DNA from 3 places in the Pseudomonas sp. Pme6b genome. Region 3 is predicted to be linked to each of the others. Evidence: predicted binding sites of a transcription regulator. Region 3 holds the regulator's gene; each other region holds the start of a gene.
What was found. Region 3 encodes sigma-54, which starts transcription at its own class of promoters, with help from an activator protein. Its sites were predicted from a motif close to ANTGGCATNNANNTTGCTNT; they were not measured.
Positions count from the first base shown of each region.

Region 1: the regulator sigma-54 is predicted to act here: its motif matches at 5,987-6,006, upstream of AC4ANE_RS11700 (CmpA/NrtA family ABC transporter substrate-binding protein).
Region 2: the regulator sigma-54 is predicted to act here: its motif matches at 6,655-6,674, upstream of AC4ANE_RS18305 (flagellar hook-length control protein FliK).

Region 1 covers NZ_CM176704.1:2,609,009-2,619,692, reverse strand. The annotation lists gene AC4ANE_RS11720 (sensor domain-containing diguanylate cyclase) at 1-1,512, opposite strand, end outside; gene rlmKL (bifunctional 23S rRNA (guanine(2069)-N(7))-methyltransferase RlmK/23S rRNA (guanine(2445)-N(2))-methyltransferase RlmL) at 1,653-3,905, opposite strand; gene rmf (ribosome modulation factor) at 4,496-4,711, shown strand; gene AC4ANE_RS11705 (quinone-dependent dihydroorotate dehydrogenase) at 4,850-5,881, opposite strand; gene AC4ANE_RS11700 (CmpA/NrtA family ABC transporter substrate-binding protein) at 6,133-7,344, shown strand; gene AC4ANE_RS11695 (ANTAR domain-containing response regulator) at 7,359-7,934, shown strand; partial or broken gene AC4ANE_RS11690 (glycoside hydrolase family 68 protein) at 7,998-8,519, opposite strand; gene AC4ANE_RS11685 (IS5 family transposase) at 8,584-9,564, shown strand; partial or broken gene AC4ANE_RS11680 (glycoside hydrolase family 68 protein) at 9,688-10,416, opposite strand.
Region 2 covers NZ_CM176704.1:4,044,370-4,055,053, reverse strand. The annotation lists gene fliF (flagellar basal-body MS-ring/collar protein FliF) at 1-457, shown strand, start outside; gene fliG (flagellar motor switch protein FliG) at 450-1,466, shown strand; gene fliH (flagellar assembly protein FliH) at 1,482-2,300, shown strand; gene fliI (flagellar protein export ATPase FliI) at 2,290-3,648, shown strand; gene fliJ (flagellar export protein FliJ) at 3,655-4,104, shown strand; gene AC4ANE_RS18320 (STAS domain-containing protein) at 4,190-4,540, shown strand; gene AC4ANE_RS18315 (fused response regulator/phosphatase) at 4,497-6,203, shown strand; gene AC4ANE_RS18310 (Hpt domain-containing protein) at 6,237-6,593, shown strand; gene AC4ANE_RS18305 (flagellar hook-length control protein FliK) at 6,719-8,122, shown strand; gene fliL (flagellar basal body-associated protein FliL) at 8,901-9,401, shown strand; gene fliM (flagellar motor switch protein FliM) at 9,411-10,379, shown strand; gene fliN (flagellar motor switch protein FliN) at 10,441-10,684, shown strand, end outside.
Region 3 covers NZ_CM176704.1:1,393,454-1,404,137, forward strand. The annotation lists gene istA (IS21 family transposase) at 1-1,286, shown strand, start outside; gene istB (IS21-like element ISPsy14 family helper ATPase IstB) at 1,307-2,062, shown strand; partial or broken gene AC4ANE_RS06295 (FagA protein) at 2,625-3,028, shown strand; gene AC4ANE_RS06300 (class II fumarate hydratase) at 3,021-4,397, shown strand; gene AC4ANE_RS06305 (DUF2753 family protein) at 4,432-4,893, shown strand; gene AC4ANE_RS06310 (superoxide dismutase) at 4,895-5,506, shown strand; gene AC4ANE_RS06315 (HPr family phosphocarrier protein) at 5,691-5,963, opposite strand; gene rapZ (RNase adapter RapZ) at 5,980-6,837, opposite strand; gene ptsN (PTS IIA-like nitrogen regulatory protein PtsN) at 6,840-7,304, opposite strand; gene hpf (ribosome hibernation-promoting factor, HPF/YfiA family) at 7,316-7,624, opposite strand; gene AC4ANE_RS06335 (RNA polymerase factor sigma-54) at 7,700-9,193, opposite strand; gene lptB (LPS export ABC transporter ATP-binding protein) at 9,376-10,101, opposite strand; gene lptA (lipopolysaccharide transport periplasmic protein LptA) at 10,102-10,650, opposite strand; gene lptC (LPS export ABC transporter periplasmic protein LptC) at 10,637-10,684, opposite strand, start outside.

The DNA of each region.
Region 1 (10,684 bases), 1.2 Mb from region 3:
TTGTTCGGCAAGCGCTTCGTTGACGCGCTTGTGCTCCGTGACGTCGATGCACACCGCCAGATACCCGGTCCAGAGCCCCTGATCGTCGCGCACGGCGGTAACCAGCATGTTCACCACCAGGGTGCTGCCGTCACTGCGCTGCAGGGTCCACTCCTGCGAAGGGTGATGACCGTCTTGCACGGCGTCGAGAAACATCAGCCGGGAAGCGCTGATCGGGTGCCCGCGGTCCTTGCTCAATACACTCGCGCGGGCCTCCAGCTCGGCCGGCTGATAAAGGTCCATGAGGCGCAGCCTGCCCAGTACCTCTTCCTGAGAATAACCCAGCATTTTCTGCGCACCGACGTTGAACGTCTTGATCAACCCATCCAGGTCGGTTGCAATGATCGCCACTTCGGTCGCGGCGTCCAGCACACTGCGCAATTGCCCGTGCGCCGCCCGTAACTGCTGCCCGCGCTGGCGCAACTCGCGGGTACGCTGCGCCACACGCTGCAGCGCTCGCTGACGCTGGCTGATCAGGCTGTAGAGCAACGCGCTGAGCATCAGGCTCAAAAGCCCGCCAAGCCAAAGCACCCGGCCCGGCATCATGGTCTGATTGCTCTGGCTGAAGATTTCCGTAGGGCGAACCTCGACCAGATAATCCCTGTCACCGAGGCTCAGCAGGCTGCTGGCATACAAATGATTGCGTACTGCTACGACCGGCGACTGGTAAACCTGCTCAGGCTTTGCCGGCGAACTGAGGTCAAGCATGGTGACCGCAAGATTGTCTTGCTCCGCTGTGCCGATGCTCATTAATTGCGTCAGGCTGATCACTGCAGTGACATAGCCTCTCAATTCGGAAGGCGACTGGCCGATGGAGAACACCGGCGCCACCAGCAAAATTCCGTACGTGTCTGACGGGTCAAGGGCCAACAGGCTGATACGAGGCGTTGCAACAATGCGCTTGAGCAAACGCGCACGCTCAAGGGCGACATGACGTACCGGCTCTGAGGCTATATCAAACCCCGACGGCGTCGGAACTTTGCTGAGTGTCTGGATGAATCGAACCGGAAAATACTCGTTGCGTACAGTGGCGGTTTTCAACGCACCGTTTTCATCCATTTCACGTATGGCGTATCCGGCTGAGCCCTCCTCACGCGCCTGCTGTTCAAAAGCGGCCCGCTCCGCCAGCGTCACTCTGGGGTTCCAGGCGTAGGCCTGGGTTCCAATCAGCAATGGCGCGACAAAGCCGTCGAATTCCGACTGCTCGACCTGATGGGAAAAAATAAAGAAGCGACACAGGGTGTCCAGCCGAGTGACCTGCCGGTCCAGACGCTCCTGAAGATGACTGAAGCGCTCCGCAGCAAGCATGTCGAAACGCTGGCGCAATTGACGCTGGTACAGCTCATTGTCGGCCAGCGCCAACATGATGGTAAGTGCTGCTCCGACCATCAATGCCAAAACGGCTATTGGCCACGCTGAGAGCTGGCCGTTGATGAAACTCAGAACTCTGAGCCTGAACCGTTTCGCTGTCATACACAGAAACTCATGACGCCAACATGCTGAAGCGTCAAGCTGGCTATGACTTCTGTTATAGCTATTCGCCAGTAATTTTCATAGGGAGCGATGAGCAAACCTGTACAAAACTGTTACAGGCAAGCTCATCACACACCGTATCAGGCACGCGCCATGATTTTCCAGGCGCGATGAATCTTGCCGTTGCGGGCAAAATCCTGGTCGATGGTTTGCGCGGTAATATCCTCGACCGCATAGCGCTGACTCAGATTTTCATCGAGCACGAACTTGCGGAAGTTGTTGGAGAAGTACAGCACGCCACCCGGAGCCAGACGCGCCATGGCCAGATCGATCAGCTCAACCTGATCACGCTGCACATCAAAAATGCCTTCCATGCGCTTGGAGTTGGAGAACGTCGGCGGATCGATGAAGATCAGGTCGTATTCGTCGCGATTGGCCTGCAGCCAGGCCATCACGTCGCCCTGCTCCAGACGATTCTTGTCGGAGAAACCGTTCAACGACAGGTTGCGCCGCGCCCAGTCCAGATAGGTCCGCGACAGGTCAACGCTGGTGGTGCTGCGCGCACCGCCCTTGGCGGCATGCACGCTGGCAGTCGCGGTGTAGGCAAACAGGTTCAGGAAGCGCTTGCCGGCCGCCTCGCGCTGAATACGCATGCGCATCGGACGATGGTCGAGAAACAGGCCGGTGTCGAGGTAGTCGGTCAGATTGACCAGCAACTTGACGCCGCCTTCACTGACTTCCAGAAACTGGCCCTGCGCGCTTTGACGCTCATATTGTTTGGTGCCGCTCTGACGCTCGCGACGTTTGATCACCACACGGTTCTTGTCGATGTTCAACGCCTGCGGAATCGCCGCCAGCGCATCGAACAGCCGGGCCGAAGCCTTTTCCGGATCGATGGACTTGGGCGCTGCGTATTCCTGAACGTGAACCCAGTCGTGATACAGGTCGATCGCCAGCGAGTATTCAGGCATGTCGGCGTCATACACGCGGTAGCAATCGATACCTTCGCGGCGCACCCATTTGCCCATCAGCTTGAGGTTCTTTTGCAGGCGATTGGCAAACATCTGCCCGCCTTCGCTCAGGCGCGCCTGTTCGACCACCACCGGTTCCGGCTTGATCGGGTTGCCGTTCTTGTTGAGCTTTCTTTCAACGACTTCAACTTCGACAGGGTTTTCGCGCTCGATCTGACGCTGCTCGGGTGTGCGACGCTCGCCCGTCACGAACTGGTCAGGCGTGACCTTGATCAGCAGCAATTTGCACGGCAAGGCACCGTTCCAGAACGAATACTGTTTGTGGCTGCGAATGCCCATGCGCTTGCCCAGGTCAGGCGCGCCGGTGAACACCGCAGCTTCCCAGTTAAGGCAGGCCTGACGCAGGCGCTCGCCCAGATTCTGGTAGAGATACAGCAGGCTGGCTTCATCACCCAGACGCTCGCCGTATGGAGGGTTGCAGATCACCAGACCTTTCTGGTTCTGGTCGGGACGCGGCTCGAAGGTCGCAACTTCGCCTTGATAGACCTTGATCCAGTCGCTCAGACCTGCACGTTCGATATTGTTGCGCCCAGGCTGGATCAGTCGCGGATCAGCCTCGTAACCGCGAATCCACGAAGGTGTTTTGGCCAACCCGGCTTCCGCGCGGGCCAGCGCTTCGTCGTGCAGCTTGCGCCACAGCGCCGGGACGTGGCCCAGCCAGGCCGAGAAGCCCCAGCGTTCACGCTTGATGTTCGGGGCGATGTCGGCGGCGATCATGCCTGCCTCGACCAGGAACGTACCGACACCGCACATCGGGTCAGCCAGCGCGCCGCCCTCGGCAGCGATGCGCGGCCAGCCAGCGCGGATCAGGATCGCGGCGGCAAGGTTCTCCTTCAGGGGCGCAGCACCTTGCTGCAGGCGATAGCCGCGCTGGTGCAGGCTGTGGCCAGAGAGGTCGAGAGACAGAATTGCCTCGCCGCGATCCAGGCGCAGGTGCACGCGCAGGTCAGGGTTGATCTTGTCCACTGACGGCCGCTCGCCATCCGGTGTACGCAGCTTGTCGACGATCGCATCCTTGACCTTCAGTGCACCGAAGTGGGTGTTATCGATGCCCGACCCGTGGCCACTGAACTCCACTGCGATGGTGCCATCGGACTCGAGATGATCATGCCACTCGACATCGAGCACGCCGTGATACAGGTCTTCGGCATCCTTCATCGGGAAGCGCTTGAGCACCAGCAGCACGCGGTTGGCTAGCCGCGACCAGAGGCACAGCCGGTAGGCGGTCTCCATGTCGGCCGAGCCGCGAATGGCCGATGTGTGCTCGCGGGTCTCTTGCAGACCCAGTGCCGTAGCTTCCTCGGCAAGCAGTCCTTCGAGGCCTTTGGGGCAAGTAAGGAAAAGTTCGTAGCGATCCGACATGTGTATTCCAGGGCCTGAGCCGTCTGCGGCGGGCAACGCATTGCCCTGCCAGATTTGAACAGGCGTCTTTCGTGGAGAACGCCTGCGTGGCACGTGATGTGTGCCGGTCCACCGCATGATCCTGTCATGTCATTGCGGCAGTTTTCGGGAGTATTAGAACAGATATCCGCCAGGACGATGTCGGCAATAAAAAGACGTAATTAAAAAGTCACGCTGGAAAAGTCACATTTCTACCGTGCCCATCGCGACCCTTCGTCGCTTAACCAGCCAAGGCATTAGGCCACCATACGAGACTGACAAGCGATCTCATCTGGCTCGCAAACCCCTGCGTCAAAAGGGCTGCGCCAAACAATCAGTGTTTGAACAGACCATTGCTTATTGCTCGACAGACCTGAATATGACGTGCTTATGACAAAACGATCATTCACACCGACCTGTGCTTTGGTTAGAAATCGTCTCAGGTCATCTCCGCAACGGTTATGACATCAAGGTCCGCGACGCCGGCAGCGGGCCCCAACGGCAGAAGATTCTGCCCGACCTCATCACGGGGTCTCAGGGATATTACAGTCAACAGACGAGGGCATTACCCTATGAGAAGACTTAAGCGTGATCCGTTGGAAAGAGCATTTTTACGCGGATATCAATACGGCGTTCATGGTAAATCCCGTGAGCTTTGCCCTTTTACTCTACCGTCAGTACGCCAGGCATGGATCAATGGCTGGCGCGAAGGACGCGGCGACAACTGGGACGGTATGACCGGCACTGCGGGCATCCACAGACTCAACGAACTTCACGCGGTCGGATGAGGCGATTCAAAGACTTTCAGGCCTCTGTCGGGCCACCCACATGATTGACTGATTCACACCTGTACCATGCACGCCCGACCCGGGCGGCGGGCCAACGCCCAGGGGCTCTCTCGAGGAGCCCCTTTTTTTGCCTTCGATTCAGCGTACGGCCGGTGGCATTGCCGCAATGGCGTCCACCGATTCGCGAATCAGCGCAGGGCCCTTGTAGATGAAACCGGAATAGATCTGCACCAGACTGGCACCTGCGGCTATCTTCTCGGCAGCATGCCGGCCTTCAGTGATGCCACCAGCGGCAATGATCGGCAGACGACCTGCCAGCTCACCGGCCAGCACCTTGACGATGTGCGTGCTTTTTTCCCGCACCGGCGCGCCCGACAGACCACCCGCTTCATCGCCATGCGGCAGCCCTTCCACACCCTGGCGGCTGAGCGTGGTGTTGGTGGCAATCACCGCATCCATGCCCGACTCGATCAGTGCAGAGGCCACCAGCACGGTTTCTTCATCGCTCATGTCCGGGGCAATCTTGATCGCCAACGGCACGCGTCTGCCGTGCTGCTGCGTCAGTTCCTGCTGGCGCAGGCTCAGGGCCTGGAGCAGTTGCTTGAGCGAGTCACCGAACTGCAGACTGCGCAGCCCCGGCGTGTTGGGTGAGCTGACGTTGACGGTGACGTAGCTGGCGTGGGCATAGACCTTGTCCAGGCAGATCAGGTAATCGTCCACCGCACGCTCGACCGGCGTGTCGAAGTTCTTGCCGATATTGATACCCAGAATGCCGCGATACTTTGCCGCCTGGACTCGGGACACCAGGTTATCGACGCCCAGATTGTTGAAGCCCATGCGATTGATGATCGCCTCGGCATGCGGCAGGCGGAAAATGCGCGGTTTGGGGTTGCCCGGCTGTGGACGTGGCGTCACAGTACCGATCTCGACGAAGCCGAAGCCCAGCTGCGTAAAGCCATCAATGGCTGCACCGTTTTTGTCCAGACCTGCTGCCAGCCCCACAGGGTTGGGAAATTCCAGCCCCATCACACTGACCGGCAACTTCGCCGGGGACTTGCTCAGCAGACCATTGAGGCCCAGCCGCCCGCCTGCACCGATCAGGTCCAGCGACAGGTCATGAGAGGTTTCCGGAGAAAGTTTGAACAGTAACTGGCGGGCCAGGTTATACATGGCGGGATGGGCTCGTGAGCAGCTGAATTCAGGGTGGCGATTATAGACGCGTGCAGGCCTGTCAGGCGAGGCGCGCGACAAACTTGTTGCTCACTCTTCCCCGGCGATGGCATATGCCTTGCTTGAAACCGCTATCGGCACTCACTCCAACGGCGGAGCGGTGCATGGACAACGGCGTCGCTTCGACACTTGCATTGCAATGGGTCGGACGACGCCTTTTTTCTGGACGGACCTTTGATGAAGCACGCGCGATGAACGAACGAACCGGTAATGCGCTGGACTGGGTGGCCGGTAGTGACGCCCCGGAAATGAACAGCCTGGACGTGGGCTTCATGGCATTGACCGACTGCGCCCCGCTGGTGGTTGCGGCCACTCAGGGTTTCGCCCAGCCATACGGCCTGAGCCTGAACCTCGAGCGTCAGACCTCCTGGGCCGGGCTGCGCGACAGGCTGGTCAGCGGGCAGTTGCAGGCGGCACACAGCCTGTATGGTCTGATCTATGCGGTGGAACTGGGCATCAGCGGTGGTCCGGCGACCGACATGGCCATCCTCATGGGACTCAACCAGAACGGCCAGTGCATCAACCTGTCCCGCGAGTTGCAGCAGGCGGGCGTGATCACTCCTGAAGCACTGGACAAACGCGCGCACCAAAGCGGATCAAGGCTGACCTTCGCGCAGACCTTCCCCACCGGCAACCACGCCATGTGGCTCTACTACTGGCTGGCCAGCCAAGGCATCCATCCACTCGATGATGTGACCAGTGTCGTGGTGCCACCCACGCAAATGGCGCAACACCTGCAGGCTGGGCGCATCGACGGTTTCTGCGTCGGCGAACCCTGGGGCGCCAGCGCCGTTCAGCAGCAACTGGGCTTCACCATGGCGACCAGCCAGTCGATCTGGCCGGATCACCCGAGCAAGGTGCTGGGCTGTACCCGTGAGTTCGTCGAGCAGAACCCCAACACCGCCAGAGCGCTGATCATGGCCGTACTGGAAGCGAGCCGCTTCATCGAGGAAAGCGACCATAACCGGCGCAGTACCGCACAACTGCTCAGCGGTGCGGATTATCTGGATACCTCGCCGGACTGCATCGAGCCGCGCCTGCTTGGCCACTACAGCGACGGCCTCGGCAATCACTGGCAGGACCCACATGCAGTCAGTTTCCATGATCAGGGGCAGGTCAATTATCCGTGGCTGTCCGACGGTATGTGGTTCATGACTCAGTTCCGGCGCTGGGGCCTGTTGCGTGAAGACCCGGATTACCTGGCTGTCGCCAGCCGTGTCCAGCAACTGGACCTGTATCGCCAGGCAGCAGATGCGCTGGGCATCGACGCACCCACTGCAACCCTGCGCAGCAGTCAGTTAATCGATGGCAGGATCTGGGACGGCAGCGACCCCGCAGGCTACGCGCGTAGCTTCAAGCTCCACTCGCTGGCCGACAACGCGCCCGCTGTGGCCAGTCGTTGACGGAGAACGTGACCATGCTGCGTATCCTGCTTATCAATGACACGGCCAGAAAAGTCGGTCGCCTCAAATCGGCATTGATAGAGGCCGGTTTTGAAGTAATCGACGAATCCGGACTGATCATCGACTTGCCCGCCCGCGTTGAAGCGGTGCGCCCGGACGTCATCCTGATCGACACCGAATCGCCAGGACGCGATGTAATGGAGCAAGTGGTGCTGGTCAGCCGTGACCAGCCGCGGCCCATCGTGATGTTCACCGACGAGCACGATCCGGGCGTGATGCGCCAGGCAATCAAGTCCGGGGTCAGTGCGTATATCGTCGAGGGTATCCAGGCCCAACGGTTGCAACCGATTCTGGACGTGGCGATGGCCCGTTTCGAGAGCGATCAGGCACTGCGTGCGCAACTGCATGCCCGCGATCAGCAACTGGCCGAACGCAAGCGCATCGAGCTGGCCAAGGGGCTGCTGATGAAAATGAAGGATTGCAACGAGGAAGACGCGTACACCCTGATGCGGCGTCAGGCGATGAGTCGCCAGCAAAAGCTGATTCAGGTGGCCGAGCAAATTATCGCGATGAGCGAGTTGCTGGGGTAAACGAGCGAAGAACGCCTGCTCGCACAGGCGTTCTTCCGCTACCAGGTTAATGGGTGCAGTCGGTCAGCTCAGCACCACGTTCTTCATCGCGGGGATGTAGCCGTAGTCATACACTTCCTGCACAAACGAGCGATCGCCCTCCAGTAGAATCCTCACCGTCGGTGCCTCGGTACCGCCAATGCGGTAATCCTCGCCAGAGGTGGGTACGCTGTCGATGAACGAGGTCACCAGACCGTTCGGCATCACACAGTGCGAGTAAGTCTGAAATGGCTGTGCAGGCGGATTGCCCAACACCAGGCCGGAAGCGTTCATCGGCCGGTAAGGCCCGAACAAATGCTCGCCGACAAACCCGTAAACACCATCCGGACCCGTAACACCATCGGCATAAGTAAACTTGTGGCTGATGGTGAACAAGTAATACTTGCCGTCCTGAAAGACATAATGCGGGCGTTCAGTCTGATCATTGACACCTACTGCGGTGACCAGCGGCGGAAGTATTTCCCACTCATCACCACTGAGGTCTTTCGCAACGGCCAGTCCGATACAGCCGACTTGAAATCTGGCACCGCCTATTTCCTCATGACCTAGGGAATCTCCGAACAAGTCCCGGTTATGCGAAAATCGCCTGACCACCTGATCCGAGCCTCCCATGAGCCAGATGAGCTTTTCCGATTTCGAATATGCCAGCAAGCGCAAGCAGACACGCCGCGAACGCTTCCTCGCCGAGATGGATCAGGTCGTCCCCTGGACAGGTCTGCTGGGCCTGATCGAACCGTTCTACCCCAAGGCCGGCGGTGGCAGAAAACCTTATCCGCTGGAAACCATGCTGCGCATTCACCTGCTGCAGAACTGGTTCTCCCTGAGTGATCCGGCCATGGAAGAAGCGCTCTACGAAATCACCCCCATGCGCCAGTTTGCACGCCTGACGTTGAGTGCGCCGATACCGGAAGACACCACGATCATGAACTTCCGGCACCTGCTGGAGAAACATCAACTGGCTCCTGCAATCCTCGCGGTCATCAACGGTTATTTGCAGGAAAAAGGCCTGTCGCTGCGCCAGGGCACCATCGTCGATGCCACCATTATTCATGCCCCAAGCTCGACCAAGAACAAAGACGGCGAGCGTGATCCCGAGATGCATCAGACAAAGAAGGGTAACCAGTATTTCTTCGGTATGAAGGCCCACATCGGCGCTGACGTTGAGTCTGGACTGGTTCATCACGTCCATGGCACTGCGGCCAATGTGGCCGATGTCACTCAAGTCGCCGAACTGCTCCACGGGGAAGAAAACGCGGTCTATGCGGACGCTGGCTACACCGGTGTCGAGAAGCGTGAAGAGCACGAAAATCGTAACGTGATCTGGCAAATCGCGGCGCGGCGCAGCACGTATTCCAAGCTGAACAAACGCAGCCTGTTGTACAAAGCCAAGCGCAAGATCGAGTACTGCAAAGCGCAGACACGCGCCAAGGTCGAGCATCCGTTTCGGGTCATCAAGCGCCAGTTTGGTTACGTGAAAGTACGCTTTCGTGGGCTGATGAAAAACACGGCCCAACTGACCACGCTGTTCGCCCTGTCGAACCTGTGGATGGCTCGAAAGCGACTAATGGGTTTGGGTGAGTTGCGCGCTTAACACGGAAAACCGAGCGAAAAACGCGCTCGACTCACACTGCATCAGACCGTTTTCAGAAAAATAGCGCTATGTGCCTGGCAAATTACGGCTTGCCACCGCTGCGCGGCAAGTTGATCGGAGCATCCCTAGCGGAACAGGACCAAGTTCTGCGGCGCCTACTGTATGCGTGCCGCGTTCGCCGGCGACATTGCCTTCAAAAACCATGTACAACTTGCCATCATTGGGATCAATAAACGGACTGGGGTCGCGAAAGTTCCAGGTCGAGTTCTGCGCTTCGGTTTGGTAATATTTGCCGTCGGCCTCGAACAGTGTTTTCACCTCCGTAAAGTCTTTCAATTCCACGCCCTTGTCGGACGTCACAATACGGCCACGTACTTTGGCAATTGCCGCACCCGGCGTTACACAGGTGTAGTACAGGTCGATATCGCCTTTATCATTCAACAGTACGGGTGTGCCCGCCCACTCCCGGGTGGTTGGCGACACACCTTCGGCCATTACCCGGCCACCAAAGATCCAGTCCTTTCCGGTGCGCGAGTACCAGTAGCACATGCGTGCCCGGCCATGACGATCTTCCCAGTCACGCTTGATGTCATAGCGGCCATTGGCACCGACATACTGCGGATCGTCGGGGTGGCGGTCAGCCGTCAGCGTGACGATCACCGACCAGCCGTTGACTGAAACCACGGTGCCGTCAAGCTCGCGCAACGGCATGGTGTCCCAGATGAATACGGTATCACTCATGACCGGAAAATCCGGGCTTACCAGAGGCTGCGTGGTAGTCGGATCATTTTCATTGACCTTCAGCGCATCAGCTCTGGACCAGATGGTGGGTGCGTAATTGATGTTACTCATGATGATGTCCTTTATTGGCGCCTGCAATGAAGCGCGAAGAGGAAGACAGCCCGGTCGGCGCGGCTGTATTGCCGGGAGGTACCCGGGATCGGTGTTTCAAGCCCTTGAGGGCAACTGAAAACCGGAAAAAGAGCGAGTAGACGATTACTTTTTAAAAAGTAAACATTTATCGAATATTGACAGGCAATTTGCAATTACAGATCGCCGCAGTGAAGAGTAAATTCATTTCCTGATGGATGAGCCGTGTTAATCACGGTGCAATGAATGC
Region 2 (10,684 bases), 2.7 Mb from region 3:
TACCCGTCTGGTGCAGGATGCCGTCGGTTTCGACGCCAGCCGCGGTGACAGCGTCAGCGTGATCAACGTGCCATTCTCCAGCGAGCGCGCTGAAGTGTTGCCAGAGGCGTCGTTCTACTCGCAACCGTGGTTCTGGGACATCGTCAAACAGGCGGTGGGTGTGATCTTCATCCTCATCCTGGTGTTTGGCGTGTTGCGTCCGGTGTTGACCAACATCACCACCGGCAAGAGCAAGGAACTGGCCGGTTTCGGTGGCGACGCCGAGCTGGGTGGCATGGGCGGCCTGGATGGCGAGTTGTCCAACGACCGCGTCAGCCTGGGTGGCCCGCAAAGTATTCTGCTGCCTAGCCCGACCGAGGGTTATGACGCACAGCTGAACGCAATCAAGAGCTTGGTGGCCGAAGACCCGGGTCGTGTGGCCCAGGTCGTGAAAGAGTGGATTAACACTGATGAATGATCGAGCCATGGTAGCCAAACTCTCCAAAGTCGAGAAAGCCGCAGTGCTGCTGCTTTCCCTTGGCGAAACCGACGCGGCTCAGGTGCTCCGGCACATGGGTCCCAAGGAAGTCCAGAAAGTGGGCGTAGCGATGGCTCAGATGCGCAACGTGCATCGCGAGCAGGTCGAAGAGGTCATGAGCGAGTTCGTCGACATCGTCGGCGATCAGACCAGCCTTGGTGTCGGTTCCGATGGCTATATCCGCAAGATGCTGACCCAGGCACTCGGCGAAGACAAGGCCAACGGCCTGATCGACCGGATCCTGCTGGGTGGCAACACCAGCGGTCTGGACAGCCTTAAGTGGATGGAGCCGCGTGCCGTAGCCGACGTGATCCGTTTCGAGCACCCGCAGATTCAGGCCATCGTGGTGGCTTATCTTGACGCCGACCAGGCGGGCGAGGTGCTTGGGCATTTCGACCACAAGGTCCGTCTGGATATCATCCTGCGCGTTTCTTCGCTCAATACGGTGCAGCCAGCAGCGCTCAAAGAGCTTAACCAGATTCTCGAGAAGCAGTTCTCCGGTAACGCCAACACGTCGCGTACTACCCTAGGTGGTATCAAGCGTGCAGCCGACATCATGAACTTCCTCGACAGCTCTATCGAAGGCGCACTCATGGATTCGATCCGCGAGGTCGACGAAGACCTTTCGGTACAGATCGAAGACCTCATGTTTGTCTTCAACAACCTCTCCGACGTGGACGACCGCGGTATTCAGGCGCTGTTGCGCGAAGTATCCTCGGACGTGCTGGTACTGGCGCTGAAGGGCTCGGACGAGGCGATCAAGGAAAAAATCTTCAAGAACATGTCCAAGCGTGCCGCCGAACTGTTGCGCGACGACCTGGAAGCAAAAGGTCCGGTGCGTGTCAGCGATGTGGAAACCGCCCAGAAAGAAATCCTCACCATTGCGCGTCGTATGGCCGAGGCCGGCGAGATCGTACTCGGTGGCAAGGGTGGCGAGGAAATGATCTAAGGATTCAGCCGACTCATGTCCAGTTCCAATAAAGAATCGGCCAGCGACCTCATTCGCGCCAAGGACGCCGGGTTACTCGATATCTGGTCGTTGCCCAGCTTCGATCCACATGTGGAACCCGAGCCTGAGCCCGAACCGGAACCGGTCGACGAACCGGCCGAGATGGAAGAAGTACCGCTGGACGAAGTTCAGCCGTTGACCCTGGAGGAGCTGGAAAGCATCCGCCAGGAGGCGTGGAACGAAGGCTTCGCCACCGGTGAAAAGGAAGGCTTTCACAGCACCCAGCTAAAAGTGCGCCAGGAAGCGGAAGTCGTTCTTGCGGCCAAGGTCGCCAGCCTGGAACAACTGATGGGCCACCTGTTGGCACCTATCGCCGAGCAGGACACACAGATCGAAAAGGCCGTCATTCATCTGGTCGAGCACATCGCGCGGCAGGTCATTCAGCGCGAACTGGTCACTGATTCCGGGCAGATCGCCAGCGTGTTGCGCGATGCCCTCAAGCTATTGCCGATGGGTGCGCAGAACCTGCGAATTTTCATCAATCCTCAGGACTTCCTGCTGGTCAAGGCCATGCGCGAGCGTCATGAAGAGTCGTGGAAAATAGTCGAAGACGAAGACTTGCTGCCGGGTGGTTGCCGTATCGAAACTGAGCACAGTCGTATTGATGCCAGTGTCGAAACGCGAATCGCCCTGGCTATTTCCAAAATGCATGACCAGTTGCATGAGCAGGTGACGCATCCGGCTGCGGCGGACCTCAGCGTCGAGCTGGAGGCTGCGCCCGGCAAGGCTTCCAGTGCAGCCGAATCTGACGCGGACACGCTCGATGCGCCTTGATCGCACCAGTTTCGGCAAGCGCCTCGGCTCCTACGCCGAGTCGATCAGTCTGCCTGCCCAGCCGGTAGTAGAGGGTCGCCTGCTGCGTATGGTTGGCCTGACGCTTGAGGCCGAGGGCCTGCGTGCGGCGATGGGTAGCCGTTGCGTGGTCATCAACGATGACAGTCATCACCCGGTCGAAGTCGAGGCTGAAGTGATGGGGTTTTCTGGCAGCAAGGTGTTTCTGATGCCGGTCGGCAGCGTGGCGGGCATTGCGCCCGGCGCGCGGGTGGTGCCGCTGGCCGATACCGGTCGCCTGCCGATGGGCATGAGCATGCTGGGCCGCGTGCTTGACGGCGCGGGCCGGCCGCTGGACGGCCGCTCGCCGATCAAGGCTGAAGACTGGGTGCCGATGGATGGCCCGACCATCAACCCGCTCAAGCGTGACCCCATCAGCCAGCCGCTGGATGTCGGCATTCGCTGCATCAACGGTTTATTGACGGTTGGCCGCGGCCAGCGTCTTGGGTTGTTTGCCGGTACTGGTGTGGGCAAGAGTGTGCTGCTGGGCATGATGACGCGCTTCACCGAGGCGGACATCATCGTCGTCGGCCTGATCGGTGAGCGGGGTCGTGAGGTCAAGGAGTTCATTGAGCATATTCTTGGCGAAGAGGGTCTGAAGCGCTCGGTGGTGGTTGCATCGCCAGCCGATGATGCGCCGCTGATGCGGCTGCGCGCTGCCATGTATTGCACGCGGATCGCCGAATACTTTCGTGACAAGGGCAAGAATGTCCTGCTGCTGATGGACTCGTTGACCCGTTTTGCTCAGGCTCAGCGGGAAATCGCCCTGGCCATCGGCGAGCCGCCAGCCACCAAAGGCTACCCGCCCTCTGTGTTCGCCCGGCTGCCCAAGCTGGTGGAGCGCGCTGGCAATGCCGAGGCGGGTGGTGGTTCCATCACGGCCTTTTACACGGTGCTGTCGGAAGGCGATGACCAGCAGGACCCGATTGCCGACTCCGCGCGGGGTGTGCTCGACGGTCACATCGTGCTGTCCCGGCGTTTGGCTGAAGAAGGTCATTACCCGGCCATCGATATCGAAGCTTCCATCAGTCGGGTCATGCCTGCGGTGGTCAGCCCCGAGCACATGGCGCGTGCGCAGCATTTCAAACAGTTGTGGTCGCGTTACCAGCAGACTCGCGACCTTATAAGCGTGGGCGCCTATGTCGCGGGTGGCGATCGCGAGACCGACATGGCGATTGCGTTGCACCCGGTGTTGGTGCGCTATCAGCGCCAGGGCCTGCGAGACAACGAAAGCATGCAAGGCAGTGGCGAGGCGCTGGCGTCTATATTCGCACCGGCACCTGGCGGCTGATAGCCTATGGCTCAGAGTCGAGCGGCGCGTCTGGCGCCAGTGGTCGAGATGGCGGAAGCCGCCGAGCGAACGGCGGCTCAGCGGCTTGGGCATTTTCAGGGGCAGGTCAATCTGGCCAACAACAAGCTGCAGGAACTTGACCAGTTTCGTCAGGATTATCAGCAGCAATGGTTGCAACGCGGCAGCGCTGGGGTTTCCGGGCAGTGGTTGCTGGGTTATCAGCGCTTTCTCAGTCAGCTCGATGTCGCCGTTGCCCAGCAATACAAAAGTCTTGAGTGGCACAAGGCCAATCTCGATAGGGCGCGTAGCGCCTGGCAGGATTGTTATGCGCGGGTTGAAGGCTTGCGCAAGCTGGTGCAGCGTTATATGGATGAAGCACGCAGACTGGAGGACAAGCGGGAGCAGAAATTGCTCGACGAGTTGTCGCAGCGTCTGCCTCGTCACGAACAATTCTGACGTTTGACTCAATCAGACCCGCGGTGATTTCTCTGGCTGGTCTACGCTATCAATGTCTCGGTGATGAAACACCTCGAGGTTCCTCATGACAGTCACTTCCGAACGCTCTGCCGATGGCCAGACGCTGACCCTTTACATCGAGGGGCGCTTTGATTTTCAATCCCATCAGGCGTTTCGCGCAGCCTACGAGGATTACCCGCAGACGCTGAACTATGTGGTCGACCTGCGGGGCACGCATTACCTGGACAGTTCTGCGTTGGGGATGCTGTTGCTGTTACGCGACCATGCCGGTGGCGATAAAGCGGTGGTGCACCTTGTCAATTGCACGCCTGATGTACTGAAGATTCTGGCTATTTCCAATTTCTCGAAGTTGTTCGAACTGAGCATACCCAGTGCAGTCATCCCCGAAAAAACTGTGCATTCTGATCGCCGATGACAGTGCCAGTGACCGGTTGCTGCTTTCAACCATCGTTGCGCGGCAGGGCCACAGGGTTCTCAGTGCTGGCAATGGTGTCGAGGCTGTGGCCATCTTCAAGGCCGAAAGCCCGCATTTGATCCTGCTGGACGCCATGATGCCGGTCATGGATGGTTTTGAAGCGGCGCGACGGATCAAGGCGATGAGTGGTGAGTCGCTGGTGCCGATCATCTTCCTCACCTCGCTGACTGAAGGCGAAGCGCTTGCACGCTGTCTGGATGCCGGTGGCGACGACTTCATGTCCAAGCCTTACAACCCGCTGGTGCTGGCCGCCAAACTCAATGCCATGAACCGCTTGCGGGTGTTGCACGAAACCGTCCGTCAACAACGTGACCAGATCAGCAAGCACCACGAGTACCTGCTCAACGAGCAGCGTGTCGCCAAGGCGGTGTTCGATCAGATTGCCCACGCCGGTTGCCTTGGGGCCGGCAATATCCGCTATTTGCAGTCTCCTTATGCCTTGTTCAACGGCGACCTGATGCTGGCCGCCTACACGCCGGCCGGGCACATGCAGGTCCTGCTTGGGGATTTCACCGGGCACGGCTTGCCGGCTGCCGTCGGGGCGATGCCGCTTGCCGAGGTGTTCTACGGCATGACCGCCAAGGGCTACGGCCTGGTTGAAATCCTTCGTGAAATGAACGCCAAGCTCAAACGCATCCTCCCCGTCGACATGTTCTGTTGTGCAACGCTGCTTTGTATCAACCTTGCACAACGGCAGGTCGAGGTCTGGAGCGGGGGCTTGCCGGACGGCTACCTGTTGCGTGGCGCGCAGGGTGAGCATGTGCCGCTGGCTTCCAGTCACCTGCCATTGGGCGTGCTGAGTGTCGATGCTTTCGATGCACGCACCGAGGTCTATCCGTTGGCGCCGGGCGATCGCATCTTCCTGCTGTCCGACGGGGTGCTCGACACCAGCAACAACAATGACGAACTGTTCGGTGCGCAGCGTTTGCGCCAGGTGCTTTCTACCAACCGCGAGCCGCATTTGCTGATCGAGGAAATTCTCGTAGCGCTCAACGATTTTGGTGGCAAGGCACGTGACGATGTCAGTCTGCTGGAAATCAGCGCCGTCGATGAGCCATTGCAGAGTCTGCCTGCCCTGACCTATTCGGACAGCGGTGCCTCCAGCCCACTGGACTGGTCGGCCAGCTTCGAGTTTCGCGCTTCGACCCTGAGGCGCTTCAACCCGTTGCCGTACGTCTTGCAGTTGCTGCTTGAAGTTCATGGCCTGCGCAATCAGGGTGCTGCATTGCACATGGTGCTCGGCGAGCTTTATAGCAATGCACTGGAACATGGTGTACTAGGGCTGGATTCGGCGCTAAAGCATGATGCAGCAGGTTTCGCCCTGTATTATCAGCAGCGCGCCGAGCGGCTTGGCATGCTTCAGACCGGGTTTATCCGCGTGACTGTGCGGGTCGAGCCGGTCGCAGCGGGTGGTCGGCTGACCCTCAGCGTGGAGGACAGTGGTCAGGGATTTGATATTGAAAAAGTCCGGATGCAGATACCTGCGGGCAATGAGCTGTATGGTCGCGGGCTCCGCCTGGTGTGTGAATTGAGTCGTGAGGCTCGATGGTCCGCGGATGGCAGGACGGCCTGCGTGGAATTTTCCTGGGAGGGAGTGGCATAATCCCCCCTGGAGTCTTGATCAAGGAGTGAACAAGTGTCGATTCATCTGGATTACAGCGTGCTGAATGCCTTGCAGGAAGTCATGGAGGACGAATATCCGACCTTGCTGGATGTGTTCCTCAAGGATTCCGAGCAGCGTATCGCGCAACTGCGTCTTGCTGTTCAAGTCAGCCATCCTGACTTTCAGGAATTGAGCCTCACCGCGCACAGTTTCAAGGGCAGCAGCGCCAATATGGGTGCCTTGCAACTTTCCGAGTTGTGTCGTCAGTTGGAAGAGCAGTCCCGTCAGCAGTTGTTCACAGGTCTGCCAGAGTTGATCGGTAAAATCGACAGCGAATACATGACTATTCGCGGTTTGTTTAACGCAGAGCGGCAGTTGTTTGTCAGCTGATCACTGATTTCCAGATCCCCGATCTTCCTTTATTCGGCAACCTTTGAAGTGGGTGTGGAAGGTTGGCCCGCATATTGCTCAGTGTTCTGGTAAGGCGATAACCAGCAGCTTATGCGGAGACCGAAATGCCCCTCGCTACCAATGCGCTTCTTCAGGCCACAAGCACTGCGACCTCAAGGTCCGGTACGGCCAATAATGCGGTCAAGTCTGCTGACAGCAGCAAAGACGGGGCCTCCAGCTTTTCCAATGTCTATGCCAAACAGGCGAAGGATGCCGTTCCGTCGCGTGATGATGCGCCGGTCAAGCCGGCTCGCGACAAGGCTGCGCCTGACAAGGACAAGGTTGCCGCCGGCAAGGACAAGCCTGCCAGTGATCAGGCCAATGCCGCTGACACGTCGAGTGTTGCCGATAGCGGCAATGATTTGCCAACCCGATCGACTGCCGCTGAGGATGATGCTGCCAGTGCCGGTTCAAAGCAGGATGACGCACAGGCATCTGCCGACTCTGCATTGACTGAAGGGCTGGCGATTGTCGATCCGGTGCTTGACCCGGCGTTGCAGGCGATGGCTGCTCAAGCGCCTGCGTTGCCGGTCGCCAGACCACAAAGCCCTGACGCCACGGCTGCGCCCGTAGCTACCGTGCTCACGGTCACTCAGGCTGCTCCGCCCGCAGCGACTGAAGAAGCATTCAATCCGGACGCCGATCCGCTTGATGGTCTGGATGCAGTGCAATTGGCGCTGGAGAATGCCAACGCCAAAACGCAGCTGGCTGCGCAGAATACCCATGCTGCCAACAAAGCGACGCCGACCAACGCAGAGGCCGATCCAAACCAGAATCTCGTCAATAACCTGTCGGCCCTGAGCGAGCAGCTTCCCTCGGAAGAGAGCAGCACGGAAAGCAGTGACAAGTCGTTCAGCGGCTTGATCGGCGAAGGACTGAAGGATGTCAAAAGCGCCGCGGGCGACACGCGCGTCGACAACTTTGCCGATCGCCTCGCTGCGCTGAGCCAGGCCGCGCAACCGGCCCGTGTTGCGGCAGCACCTGCCGCAGCGCCGTTGATGAATCAGCCGTTGGCCATGCACCAAAGCGGCTGGACCGAAGGCATTGTCGACCGCGTCATGTACCTGTCGAGCCAGAACCTCAAAACCGCCGATATCAAGCTGGAGCCCGCCGAACTCGGACGTCTGGACATTCGCATCAACATGGCACCTGAGCAGCAGACCCAGGTAACGTTCATGAGCGCCCATATGGGCGTGCGTGACGCACTGGAAAGCCAGATGTCGAGGTTGCGTGAGTCGTTCGTTCAGCAGGGGCTTGGCAACGTCGACGTCAACGTTTCCGACCAGTCGCAACAGCAGGCCCAGCAACAGGCTCAAGAGCAGGCCAGCCGTGCCCAGCGCAACGGTCGTGGCAATGGCGTGAGCTCAGGCGACACTTCGGATGAGATTGCAGGCGTCGATGCCGCTGTTCCGGTCAGCCAGCCGGCTGCACGCGTGATCGGCAGCAGCGAGATCGATTATTACGCGTGATGCTCCTTGCCTCACATGGCAGCCGCGACGCGAAGTCATGCCTTGTCTGCTAGTTGTTAAGGCAGAAATGATTTTCGATCCCGATGGTACAGACGACGCAAATTGCGACCTTAGTGACGGCTGAGTCCTGGCGCTGATCCGGGGGTAGCCTGGCAGGACGCCAGGCTAGCCGCACCGGGCCATGGATGGCCCGTTGCGGCGACCCCCGGATCAGTGACAGGGCGAAGGAACCCGACGAAGTCGGGCCGGAAACAGGAGCGAGGGGATTTGCCTACTTTGGCCTCATCAAAGTAGGTCGCCGAGGGACGAAAAGGTAACCTGAGCCGGACACAAACATAACTGACATAGCAGAACCGCTGTGTGACGCAGAGCGTCACGAAAGGCATTACCACGCGGAGCGTGGGAACGAGAATCTGGGCCGAACGCCAATCCACCTGATCTCGCAGGACCGCTGTGTGACGCAGAGCGTCACGAAAGGCATTACCACGCGGAGCGTGGGAGCGAGAATCTGGGCCGAACGCCAATCTACCTGAAGTCGCAGAACTGCCGTGTGACGCAGAGCGTCACGAACGGCATTCCCACGCGGAGCGTGGGGACGATAGTCATCAGCTCCCGGGTCGGGCTGATTCGGCACTGACACAAGCATTACCATCCCTCCGCGCCCAGCCGCGTAACCGGTTGTGTCCAATACATCTCCATCTCGTACAACTCTGGCATAACACTTGCTCTGCCTCTGTCACGTATTGAAGAACCTATTGAATAGTGACGGATTATTGGCATGGCGAAGAGCGAAGAAGTTAAAGACCCGGCAACCAAAGGCAAACTCAAGCTCATCATCCTCGCCGTTGTGGCGTTGCTGCTGGCGGTAGGTTTGTCGGTGGGCGCGACCTGGTTCCTCATGCACAAGAGCGAAAGCACACCAGACCCGGCTGCTGCCGCTGCCGCAGCTAACGTCAAGCCAGTGGCGGTGTTCGAACCCATGACCCCGGCCTTCGTGGTCAACTTCAACTCCAATGGTCGCCAGCGCTATATGCAGGTCAGTATCACCATGCTGGCGCGCAATGCCGCCGATATGGAAGCGCTGAAGGCGCATATGCCGCTGATCCGCAACAACCTGGTCATGCTGTTTGCTGCTATACCCTTTGAGTCGCTGGCCTCGCCGATCGGCCAGGAAATGCTGCGTCAGAAAGCGACCGCGAGCATTCAGGAAGTGGCACAGAAAGAACTCGGCAAGACTGTGATTGAACAGCTGCTCTTCACTAACTTCGTATTGCAGTAGGACTCTCACATGGCCGTGCAAGACCTGCTCTCCCAGGATGAGATCGACGCGCTGCTGCATGGCGTCGACGACGGGATGGTCCAGACCGACACCGTCAGCGAGCCTGGCAGCGTCAAAAGCTACGACCTGACCAGTCAGGACCGGATTGTCCGCGGGCGCATGCCGACGCTGGAAATGATCAACGAGCGATTCGCCCGCTACACGCGTATCAGCATGTTCAACCTGCTGCGCCGCTCGGCGGACGTGGCGGTGGGTGGCGTTCAGGTCATGAAGTTCGGCGAGTACGTGCATTCGCTGTACGTGCCGACCAGCCTCAACCTGGCCAAGATCAAGCCGCTGCGTGGTACTGCGCTGTTCATCCTTGATGCCAAGCTGGTGTTCAAGCTGGTGGACAACTTTTTCGGTGGCGATGGCCGTCACGCCAAGATCGAAGGCCGTGAGTTCACGCCGACCGAACTTCGCGTCGTGCGCATGGTGCTGGATCAGGCGTTCATCGACCTCAAGGAAGCCTGGCAGGCCATCATGGAAGTGAACTTCGAGTACATCAACTCGGAAGTGAACCCGGCCATGGCCAACATCGTCGGGCCGAGCGAGGCCGTGGTGATTTCCACTTTCCATATCGAACTGGATGGCGGTGGCGGCGATCTGCACGTGACCATGCCGTACTCGATGATCGAGCCGATCCGCGAAATGCTCGATGCCGGTTTTCAGTCGGATCTGGACGATCAGGATGAGCGCTGGATCAACGCGCTCAAGGAAGACGTTCTTGATGTCAATGTGCCGCTCACCACGACCATCGCTCAGCGCCAGTTGCCGTTGCGGGACATCCTGCACATGCGTCCTGGTGACGTTATCCCGGTGGAACTGAGCGAGTCGCTGGTCATGCGTGCCAATGGCGTACCGTCATTCAAGGTCAAGCTTGGCTCGCACAAGGGCAAGATGGCCCTGCAAGTAATCGAACCCATAGCGCGACGCTGACCTGTCTGGTCAACGTCGGAAATTGTTGCGTAACTGAAATACTGCGTGCAGAGGACAACTGATGGCTGATGAAAACGATATGACGTCTGCTGAAGATCAGGCGTTGGCCGACGAGTGGGCTGCTGCATTGGGCGAAGCTGGCGACAGTCAGGCTGATATCGATGCGTTGCTGGCGGCGGATGCGGGGAATTCGGGTAGCCGGATGACCATGGAAGAGTTCGGCAGCGTGCCGAAAAGCACGGGTCCGGTTTCTCTGGACGGTCCCAACCTGGATGTGATTCTCGACATTCCGGTGTCGATCTCCA
Region 3 (10,684 bases):
CATGGGTACACGCGGAGTTGCGCCGCCCCGGCGTCACTTTGGCCTTGCTCTGGCAGGAATATCGACTCGCTCACCCGCAAGGCTTCCAATACAGCTGGTTCTGCGAGCACTACCGCCTTTGGACCGCCAAGGTCGACGTGGTCATGCGCCAGGAGCATCGTGCTGGCGAAAAGCTGTTCGTCGATTACGCCGGGCAAACAGCGCCGGTCATCGACCGACAAACCGGCGAGATCCGTCAGGCTCAGATCTTCGTCGCCGTTCTCGGCGCGTCCAGCTACACCTTTGCCGAGGCCACCTGGTCGCAGAAACTGCCCGACTGGCTGGGCTCGCACGTCCGATGCTTTGCTTTTTTCGGCGGCACAACGCAGATCCTGGTGCCCGATAATCTGCGCAGTGGCGTGACTAAAGCGCACCGTTACGAGCCGGATATCAACCCCAGCTACCGCGATCTGGCCGAGCATTACGGCGTCGCCGTCTTGCCTGCTCGCTCGCGCAAGCCCAAGGACAAAGCCAAGGTCGAAGTCGGCGTGCAAGTGGTCGAACGCTGGATCCTGGCGGTGCTGCGCAACCGCCAGTTCTTCTCGCTTGGCGAACTCAACACAGCCATCGCGCTACTGCTGGATCGCCTCAACCACAAGCCCTTCAAAAAGCTGCCCGGCTCACGCCGGTCAGCCTTCGAGGCCATCGACCAACCGGCCCTGGAAGGCCTGCCGGAACACCCGTACGTCTATGCCGAATGGAAAAAGGTACGCGTCCATATCGACTATCACGTTGAGGTCGATGGCCACTTTTACTCGGTGCCGTACCAGCTGGTGAAGCACCAAGTCGAAGTGCGGCTCACGGCCCAGACCGTCGAGTGCTTCCACGCCAACCAGCGCGTGGCCAGCCACCTTCGCTCGCAGCACAAAGGCCGCCACACCACCCAAACCGAGCACATGCCCAAGAGCCACCGCGAGCACGCCGAATGGACACCGCAACGGCTGATCCGCTGGGCAGAGCAGACCGGGCCTAACACCGCCGGCGTCATCACCTACATCCTCGAACGCCGAATCCATCCGCAACACGGCTTCCGCGCCTGCCTGGGCATCCTGCGCCTGAGCAAACAGCACGGCGAAGCGCGGCTGGAAGCCGCGTGCCAGCGTGCGCTGGCACTGGGCGCATGCAGCTACAAAAGCCTCGAGTCGATCCTGCGCCAAGGGCTGGAGCGCCTGCCGCTGGCCCAGCAAAACCTGCCGCTGCTGCCTGACGAGCACATCAACCTGCGTGGCCCGGGCTACTACCACTGACCTGAGAAAGGAGCTTCGAAATGCTACCGAATCCAACGCTCGACAAGCTACAAACCTTGCGCCTGCACGGCATGATCAAGTCGCTGGGCGAACAACACGCAACGCCTGATATCAATGATCTGAGCTTCGACGAACGCTTCGGTCTGATGGTCGATCGCGAGCTGACCGAGCGCGAAGACGCCCGCCTGACCACCCGCCTCAAAGCCGCGCGGTTGCGCCACAACGCCTGCCTGGAAGACATCGACTACCGCAGCCCGCGTGGCCTGGATAAGGCCTTGATCCTGCAACTGGGCAGCGGCCAATGGCTGCGCGATGGCCTGAACCTGATCATCGGCGGGCCGACGGGCGTAGGTAAAACCTGGCTTGCCTGCGCGCTGGCTCACAAAGCCTGCCGCGACGGTTACAGCGTGCGCTATCTGCGTCTGCCGCGCTTGATGGAAGAACTAGGCCTGGCCCACGGCGATGGCCGCTTCGCCAAATTGATGGCCGGCTACGCCAAGACTGACCTGCTGATCCTGGACGACTGGGGCCTGGCACCGTTTACCGCCGCGCAACGGCGCGACATGCTTGAGCTGCTGGACGACCGCTACGGCAACCGCTCGACGCTGGTGACCAGCCAAATGCCAGTGGACAAATGGCATGCGTTGATCGGCGATCCGACCTTGGGCGATGCGATCCTCGACCGGCTGGTGCATAACGCTTATCGAATTGAACTGAAGGGTGAATCGATGCGCAGGCGCGCAACGAAATTGACGGCGGCAGGGGCTTCAGACTAACAATGCAAACCTGCGTCGCTGCGCTCCGACTGCCTGTCCGGATAAGCGTGGAACGAGTGTCCGGATGTTGGTGGGCTGAGTGTCCGGATGACGTGGAATTCGCACGCCTCGGTGCACCAGATACAGCCAAGGTGGCCTGTTTTAGGGCCGCTTTGCAGCCCATCGCGGACAAGTCCGCTCCCACGCCCTCCGGGCCGAAGCAGCCCTACGCTGGTCCGCGATATCCAGGTTTTGTAGGAGCGGACTCGTCCGCGAACTGCCGGGAACCGGCAGCAAAACCAAGCGCCTCGGTGCACCAGATACAGCCAAGGTGGCCTGTTTTAAGGCCGCTTTGCAGCCTATCGCGGACAAGTCCGCTCCCACGCCCTCCGGGCCGAAGCAGCCCTACGCTGGTCCGCGATATCCAGGTTTTGTAGGAGCGGACTCGTCCGCGAACTGCCGGGAACCGGCAGCAAAGCGGGCATCTCAGCACCTGTGTATGACGCACTCGCTCAAGATCGCGCTTGTAATGATTCTTTATATCATTTAATAATGAATATCATTATTAAGATGAGCTGTGGTCATGGGGTCCGTTCTGCACGAGCTGTCTTATCTGGAAAACTGGCGTGGATTGAGTCTGCGGATTCGTTGCGCCCTTGAGCCCGACGAGCCTCGGCTGATCGAGCATTACCTCGCCGAAGGGCGCTATCTGGCGCGTTTTACCGCCGCGCCCCAGCCCATGATTGCCGAAACCACTTTCCGTCTTTTGATAGACACCGCACGCGATACGGCATTGCCGTGGCACTGGCGCTGCCTGTGTCTGGATCAGGCCTGGCGTCCGCTGCGTGATTTACAGGCAATCGCCTCCACGCCTCCACGCCTGCGCGGCGTCAGCGCTGGCAAGCCTGTGTTCATCAACTGGCGACCTGCGTGCTACAGCCCTCGATTTCCCTCTCTGAACTGGTGCAAGGACATTGCGATGAGTAATACCCGTATCGAACGCGACAGCATGGGCCAGCTACAGGTCCCGGTCGAGGCCCTTTACGGCGCGCAGACTCAGCGTGCGGTGGAAAACTTTCCGATCAGCCATCAACGCATGCCCCGCCAATTCATTCGTGCCCTGTTGCTGGCCAAGGCGGCTGCAGCGCAGGCGAACCTGGAGCTGGAGCAGATCAGCGAGGGGCAGAGCAGGGCGATTGTCAGTGCCGTGAAAGACCTGCTGGCCAGTGACTACATGGCGCATTTTCCGGTGGATATCTTTCAGACCGGTTCCGGCACCAGTACCAACATGAACGCCAACGAGGTGATCGCCACGCTGGCCACGCGTGTGCTGGGCGAAGAGGTCAACCCCAATGACCACGTCAACTGCGGGCAGAGCAGCAACGACATTATCCCGACCACGATTCATGTGAGCGCTGCACTGGCTCTGCACGAACAACTGCTGCCTGCGCTGGCCCATCTGGTGCAAGTGACCGAACACAAAGCCGAGCAGGTCCATGCCTTCGTCAAGACTGGTCGTACGCATCTGATGGACGCCATGCCCGTGCGCATGAGCCAGGTGCTCAACGGTTGGTCACAGCAGATTCGCGCCAACGTCGAGCATCTGCAAGGTCTCCAGCCGAGCCTTCAGTCACTAGCACAGGGCGGCACCGCAGTCGGTACCGGGATCAACGCGCATCCTGAGTTTTCGGCTCGTTTCAGTCGTCAGTTGAGCACGTTGACCGGTGTGCAATTCGCACCTGGCAAGAACCTGTTCGCGTTGATCGGTTCGCAGGACACCGCGGTCGCGGTATCCGGCCAGCTCAAGGCCACGGCGGTATCGCTGATGAAAATTGCCAACGACCTGCGCTGGATGAATTCGGGGCCACTGGCAGGGCTGGGTGAGATCGAGCTGGAGGCATTGCAGCCGGGCTCATCGATCATGCCGGGTAAGGTCAACCCGGTCATTCCGGAAGCCACCGCCATGGTTGCCGCGCAAGTGATCGGCAACGACGCGACGATTACCGTGGCGGGGCAGTCCGGCAACTTCGAACTTAACGTGATGCTACCGATCATCGCCCAGAACCTGCTCAGCAGCATCGAGCTGCTGGCCAATTCCAGTCGGCTGCTGGCTGACAAAGCGATTGCGAGCTTCAAGGTCAATGAATCCAAGCTCAAGGAAGCGCTGTCGCGTAATCCGATTCTGGTGACGGCCCTCAACCCGATCATTGGCTATCAGAAAGCCGCCGAAATCGCCAAGACCGCTTACAAGCAGGGCCGTCCGGTCATTGACGTCGCCCTTGAGCACACTGATTTGCAACGTAGCGAACTGGAAGTGTTGCTCAACCCTGAAAAACTCACCGCTGGCGGTATTTGATTCCAGCCAGCCAACGTCCCCTGGAGGTATGACCATGCAGCATTGGAAACGCACTATCGAGCAGGCCAATCGCTGTTTCAATCTGGGCGAGTGGGTCGAAGCCCGCGAGCTTTACCTTCAGGCGCTGGCGTTGGCGCAAGTGTTGTTCGAGCGTTGGGCGGATGTCGACGAGGCCGTCGCGGCCTGTGTGATTTCTCACCACAACCTGGCGGACCTGCACCTGAGCCTCGATCAGCCTGAGGAAAGCGCTGAATACCTGTGTGCCATTCATCAACATCTGTTGCGGACCATGCAGGATCAGCGTCTTCCTCCGGCGCTCCGTGAGGCAGCCTTGCGCCACAGCAGCAAAACCTACGCCGAGTTGCTGAGCTTTATCAGTGAACACGGCGAATACCCGCGCACTCATCGGTTGTTGAACAGCAGCAGCGAGCACACGCGCTCATCGTTGCAGCGCCACTCGGCAGCCACTTCCGGACTTTTCTACGGAGCACATTGAAATGCCTTATACCTTGCCTGCACTGCCTTACGCATACGATGCCCTGGAGCCGCACATCGATGCGCAAACCATGGAGATCCATTACACCAAGCATCACCAGACCTACATCAACAACCTTAATGCTGCGATCGAAGGCACCGAGTTTGCTGACTGGTCCATCGAGAAGCTGGTGGCCAGCATCAAGCAGTTGCCTGAAAACCTGCGTCCGGCGGTCATCAACCAGGGTGGCGGTCACGCGAATCATTCGTTGTTCTGGGAGGTGATGGTGCCAGGCGGAGGCGGTTTGCCCAAAGGCCCTGTCGCTTTGGCCATCGACGAGCAGCTGGGTGGCTACGACAGATTCAAGGAAGCGTTTACCAAAGCCGCATTGACCCGTTTCGGCAGCGGCTGGGCATGGCTGAGCGTCACCCCCGACAAAAAGCTGGTGGTTGAAAGCAGCGGTAATCAGGACAGCCCGTTGATGAATGGCAATACGCCGATTCTGGGTCTGGATGTATGGGAGCACGCTTACTACCTGCGCTATCAGAACCGTCGCCCCGAATACATCAACGCGTTCTACAACGTGATCAATTGGGATGAAGTGTCTCGACGTTATCAGGCCGCTCTGGCCTGACTCCCGTAACCGGGCTCAAGGCAGCTTATGCGCTCAGGAATATTCGCTCTCAGCGGTGTGCGGTTGTTGCGGCTCGTCGTAGGCACCGGGCTGCTGTTGGCAGGTATGTCGTTACTGATTGCTCACGGTTTGAGCTGGTTGCGGATGCACTGCTGGTGACCTTGGAAGGGGCGTATTTGAGGGCTTACTCGCCCTCATCAAACTTGTTGTTGATCAGTTCAACCAGGCCATCGAGCGCTTCCTGCTCGAATTCGCCTTCGGTTTTCAGATGGATTTCGGTGCCTTTGCCTGCCGCCAGCATCATCACGGCCATGATGCTTTTACCATCGACCATGGTCTGCTCAGAGCGGCCAACCCTGATCGTGCAAGGGAACTTGCCTGCGACGCCGACGAATTTGGCGGCAGCGCGGGCATGCAGGCCCAATTTGTTGATGATGGTGATTTGACGAGCGGGCATCGCAGTGAAAATCCTTTCAGCTAAGGTCGCGGTGGCGAACCTGAACGTTCTTGAGTGATTGTTGCAAGACCTGGCCGAGCCGTTCGGTCAGGTAGACGGAGCGGTGATGTCCGCCGGTGCAGCCAATGGCAATGGTAACGTAAGAACGGTTGCTGGCTGCAAACCGGGGCAACCATTTGTTCAGATAAGCGAAGATGTCCTGAAACATCTCTTCAACATCGGGTTGCACCGACAGGTAGTCGATAACCGGTTGTTCAAGCCCGGAATGGTCGCGCAGTTCAGGCTTCCAGTACGGGTTGGGCAGGCAGCGCACATCGAATACCAGATCTGCGTCGACGGGCATGCCACGCTTGAAACCAAAGGATTCGATCAGAAACGCAGTGCCTGGCTCGGGCTTGTTCAGCAGGCGAAGCTTGAGTGCGTCGCGCAACTGATAGAGGTTCAGGTGGGTGGTGTTGATTTTCAGGTCGGCCAGATCGATGATCGGGCCCAGCAGCGTTGTCTCGTCGCGTATCGCCTCGGCAAGCGAACGATCTGCCGTGCTCAAAGGATGACGACGCCTGGTTTCCGAGAAGCGTTTGAGAAGGGTTGCTTCATCCGCATCAAGGTAAAGCACGTCGCACTGGATGTTGCGTGAGCGGACTTCATCCAGCATTTGCGGAAAGCGGGTCAGGTGACTGGGCAGGTTTCGCGCATCGATGGACACCGCCAGCAAGGGCTCGGCCAGTTCAGTATTGATCAGCGCTCGCTCGGCCAGTTCCGGCAGCAGTCCGGCAGGCAGGTTGTCGACACAGTAAAAACCGTTGTCTTCCAGCACGTCGAGGGCTGTACTTTTACCCGAGCCGGAACGGCCGCTGACGATGATCATGCGCATGTTCAGTTTCCGTTCTGCACGTCCAGCACCACTTGATAAAGCGCTTCGGCACTTTTGGCACTGCGCAGGCGCTTACGCACATCTTTGTCATCAAGCATGCTGGCGATCTGGCGCAATAACTCCAGGTGCTCATCAGTAGCGGCTTGCGGGACCAGCAATACAAACAGCAGGTCAACCGGCGCGCCATCGATGGCGTCGAAATCCACGGGGGTAGCGAGGTGAATGACTGCACTGACAGGCTCGCTGCAGTCAGCAAGGCGGCAATGAGGGATGGCAATACCGTTGCCGAAACCGGTTGAACCCAGTTTTTCGCGGGCAACAAGACTTGCGAATACTGTGTCCGGAACCATGCCCGGTACTTCACGACCGATCAGGTTGGCAATTTCTTCGAGTACACGCTTTTTACTGCCACCCGGCACGTTCACAAGGGAGCGGCCGGGGGTCAGGATATTTTCGATTCGGATCATTTAAATGGGCGTTAGCGAGCGGCCGCACCTTTGAGGATGCTTTGCTGCTTTTCCTTATGCTTGAGCAATTGTCGGTCTAGCTTGTCAGTGAGCAGGTCGATGGCAGCATACATGTCGTCATGTTCAGCATTGGCAACGACCTCTCCACCATGGATGTGCAACGTGGCTTCGATCTTCTGCTTGAGCTTTTCGACCGTCATCGTGACCTGCACGTTGGTAATCTTGTCAAAATGCCCCTCGAGCTTTTTGAGCTTGAGCTCAACGTATTCACGAAGGGGTTTGGTCACTTCCAGTTGGTGTCCACTGATGTTGACTTGCATACAGCTTTCTCCTTTGCCAGTGCATAAAGAGGCAGGCATGGCGCCTGTCTCTGGGACGCTGTGGCTGGGCCTGCATCACATCAGCCGCTTACGCTCACTGGAAGGCGCTATCCCGAGTGACTCGCGGTACTTGGCGACTGTGCGACGGGCTACTTGAATGCCTTGTGCCTCCAGTAAACCAGCGATCTTGCTATCACTCAACGGCTTTTTCTGATTTTCCGCCGCAACCAGTTTTTTGATGATTGCGCGAATTGCCGTGGACGAGCATTCACCGCCCTCGGAAGTGCTCACATGGCTCGAGAAGAAGTATTTCAGCTCGTAAATGCCGCGTGGCGTGTGCATGAACTTCTGGGTGGTCACGCGCGAGATGGTCGATTCATGCATGCCCACTGCCTCGGCAATGTCGTGCAGGACAAGCGGCTTCATCGCCTCGTCGCCGTACTCAAGAAAGCCGCGCTGATGTTCGACGATCTGGGTGGCGACCTTCATCAGTGTCTCGTTGCGGCTTTGCAGGCTCTTGATGAACCAGCGCGCCTCTTGCAACTGATTGCGCATGAAGGTGTTGTCTGCGCTGGTATCGGCCCGGCGTACAAAACCTGCGTATTGCGGATTGACGCGCAGGCGCGGTACGGACTCCTGATTGAGCTCGACCAGCCAGCGCTCGTTGTCCTTGCGCACGATTACATCGGGAATGACGTACTCGGCTTCTGTGGATTCGATTTGTGAGCCAGGGCGCGGGTTGAGGCTCTGGACCAGCTCGATGACCTGGCGCAGCTCGTCTTCCTTGAGCTTCATGCGCCGCATCAACTGGCCGTAATCGCGACTTCCCAGCAGGTCGATGTAGTCGGTGACCAACCGTTGCGCTTCCATCAGCCAAGGTGTTTTGGCTGGCAACTGGCGAAGCTGCAGGAGCAGGCATTCGCTCAGGTTTCGGGCGCCGATGCCTGCCGGCTCAAACTGCTGGATGCGGTGCAGTACGGCTTCGATTTCGTCGAGTTCGATGTCCAGCTCGGGATCGAAAGACTCGAGAATCTCCTCGAGGGTTTCGTCCAGATAGCCCTGGTTGTTGATGCAGTCGATCAGCGTAACCGCCACCAGGCGGTCCTTGTCGGACATCGGGGCGACGTTCAATTGCCACAGCAGGTGGCTTTGCAGGCTTTCGCCTGCAGATGTGCGTGTGGTGAAGTCCCACTCGTCATCATCGTTGCTTGGCAGGCTGCTGGCGCTGGTCTGGTAGATGTCTTCCCATGCGGTATCGACGGGCAGTTCGTTGGGAATGCGCTCGTTCCATTCGCCGTCTTCAAGGTTATCCACGGTAGGCGCGGATTCCTGGTAGGTCGGTTCCTGAACGTCGGGGTTGGGCTTTTGTTCGATGTTGTCGGCAAGCGGGTCGGAGTTGTCGAAGTCGTCGCCTTCTTCCTGCCGTTCCAGCATGGGGTTCGATTCCAGCGCCTCCTGGATCTCCTGCTGGAGGTCCAGTGTGGAAAGCTGGAGTAAGCGGATTGCCTGTTGCAGCTGCGGTGTCATCGTCAGCTGCTGGCCCATTCTCAAGACTAGCGATGGTTTCATGGCAGGGGCTAAACACCTTATTCGCCGGCGCTCATGCGCCATCTACTACAGGCGCCGGAGCGCCAACTTAAGCAAATTATATGCCTGAAACCTGTACCTTTGCCTAGAGTGGTATGACAAATAAAATATTGTCAACACACTGCACTGGCATCAATCGGCCGCTAAGCGCAAAGGGCAGTCGATTAAAGGCGGAATTCGTGGCCGAGGTAGACCTCTTTCACCAGTTGATTCGCCAGAATGGTCTCGGAATCGCCTTCTGCGATCAGCTGTCCATCGTTGACGATGTAGGCAGTTTCGCAGATGTCCAGCGTTTCACGGACGTTGTGGTCGGTGATCAGTACGCCGATACCCTTGGCCTTGAGGTGGTGAATGATCTGCTTGATATCACCTACCGAAATAGGGTCTACGCCTGCGAAAGGTTCATCCAGCAGGATGAATTTCGGCGCAGTGGCCAGGGCGCGGGCAATTTCCACGCGGCGGCGCTCGCCGCCCGACAGGCTCATGCCCAGGTTGTCGCGAATGTGGGTGATGTGAAACTCCTGCAAGAGGCTTTCGAGCTCCTTGCGGCGTGCTCCGGCATCGAGTTCCTTGCGGGTCTCGAGAATCGCCATGATGTTGTCGGACACTGAAAGCTTGCGGAAAATCGAGGCTTCCTGCGGCAGGTAGCCGATGCCGGCTCGGGCGCGACCGTGCATGGGTTGATGGCTGACATCCAGATCGTCAATCAGCACGCGACCCTGATCAGCCTGGACCAGACCTACGATCATGTAGAAGCAGGTGGTCTTGCCGGCACCGTTGGGGCCCAGCAGGCCGACGATCTGGCCGCTGTCGATGGAAATGCTCACATCGCGCACGACCTGCCGGCTTTTGTAGCTTTTAGCCAGATGCTGGGCTTTGAGCGTCGCCATTTACTGGGCCTTCTGAGGTTGGTCGGTTTTCTTTTTCGGCTGGATGACCATGTCGATACGCGGACGTGGTGTGGTCACCTTGGCACCGCCATTGGCCCGACCGGCGCTGACGACCTGTCTGACCGTGTCATAAACGATTTTCTCGCCTTCGGAAGTATTGCCATCATTGATGACCTTGGCCTTGTCGATGAGGACGATACGGTCCTGCCCGGCGTAGTACTGAATAGTGACGGCATAGGCCTGCACAATCGGTTTGTCTACGGCAGGCTTCTGCTCGTAATAGGCCAGATTGCCGACAGAGGTGAACACATCCACTTCGCCCTGGGCATTACGCGTGATCGTCACAGTGTTACCGGTGATCTTCATCGAGCCCTGGGTGATGATGACGTTGCCCTTGTAGGTTGCTACGCCTTTCTTGTCATCGAGCTGAGCATCGTCAGACTGGATGTGGATCGGCTGATCGCGGTCGGTTGGCAGGGACCAGGCGCTCGCGCTTCCCAGTGCTGCGCCCAGGCCGAGCAATAAAGGAAGAGTTTTAACGAGCCTCATACTGTCCTCTTACGTTGGACAGCAGGTCCATCCT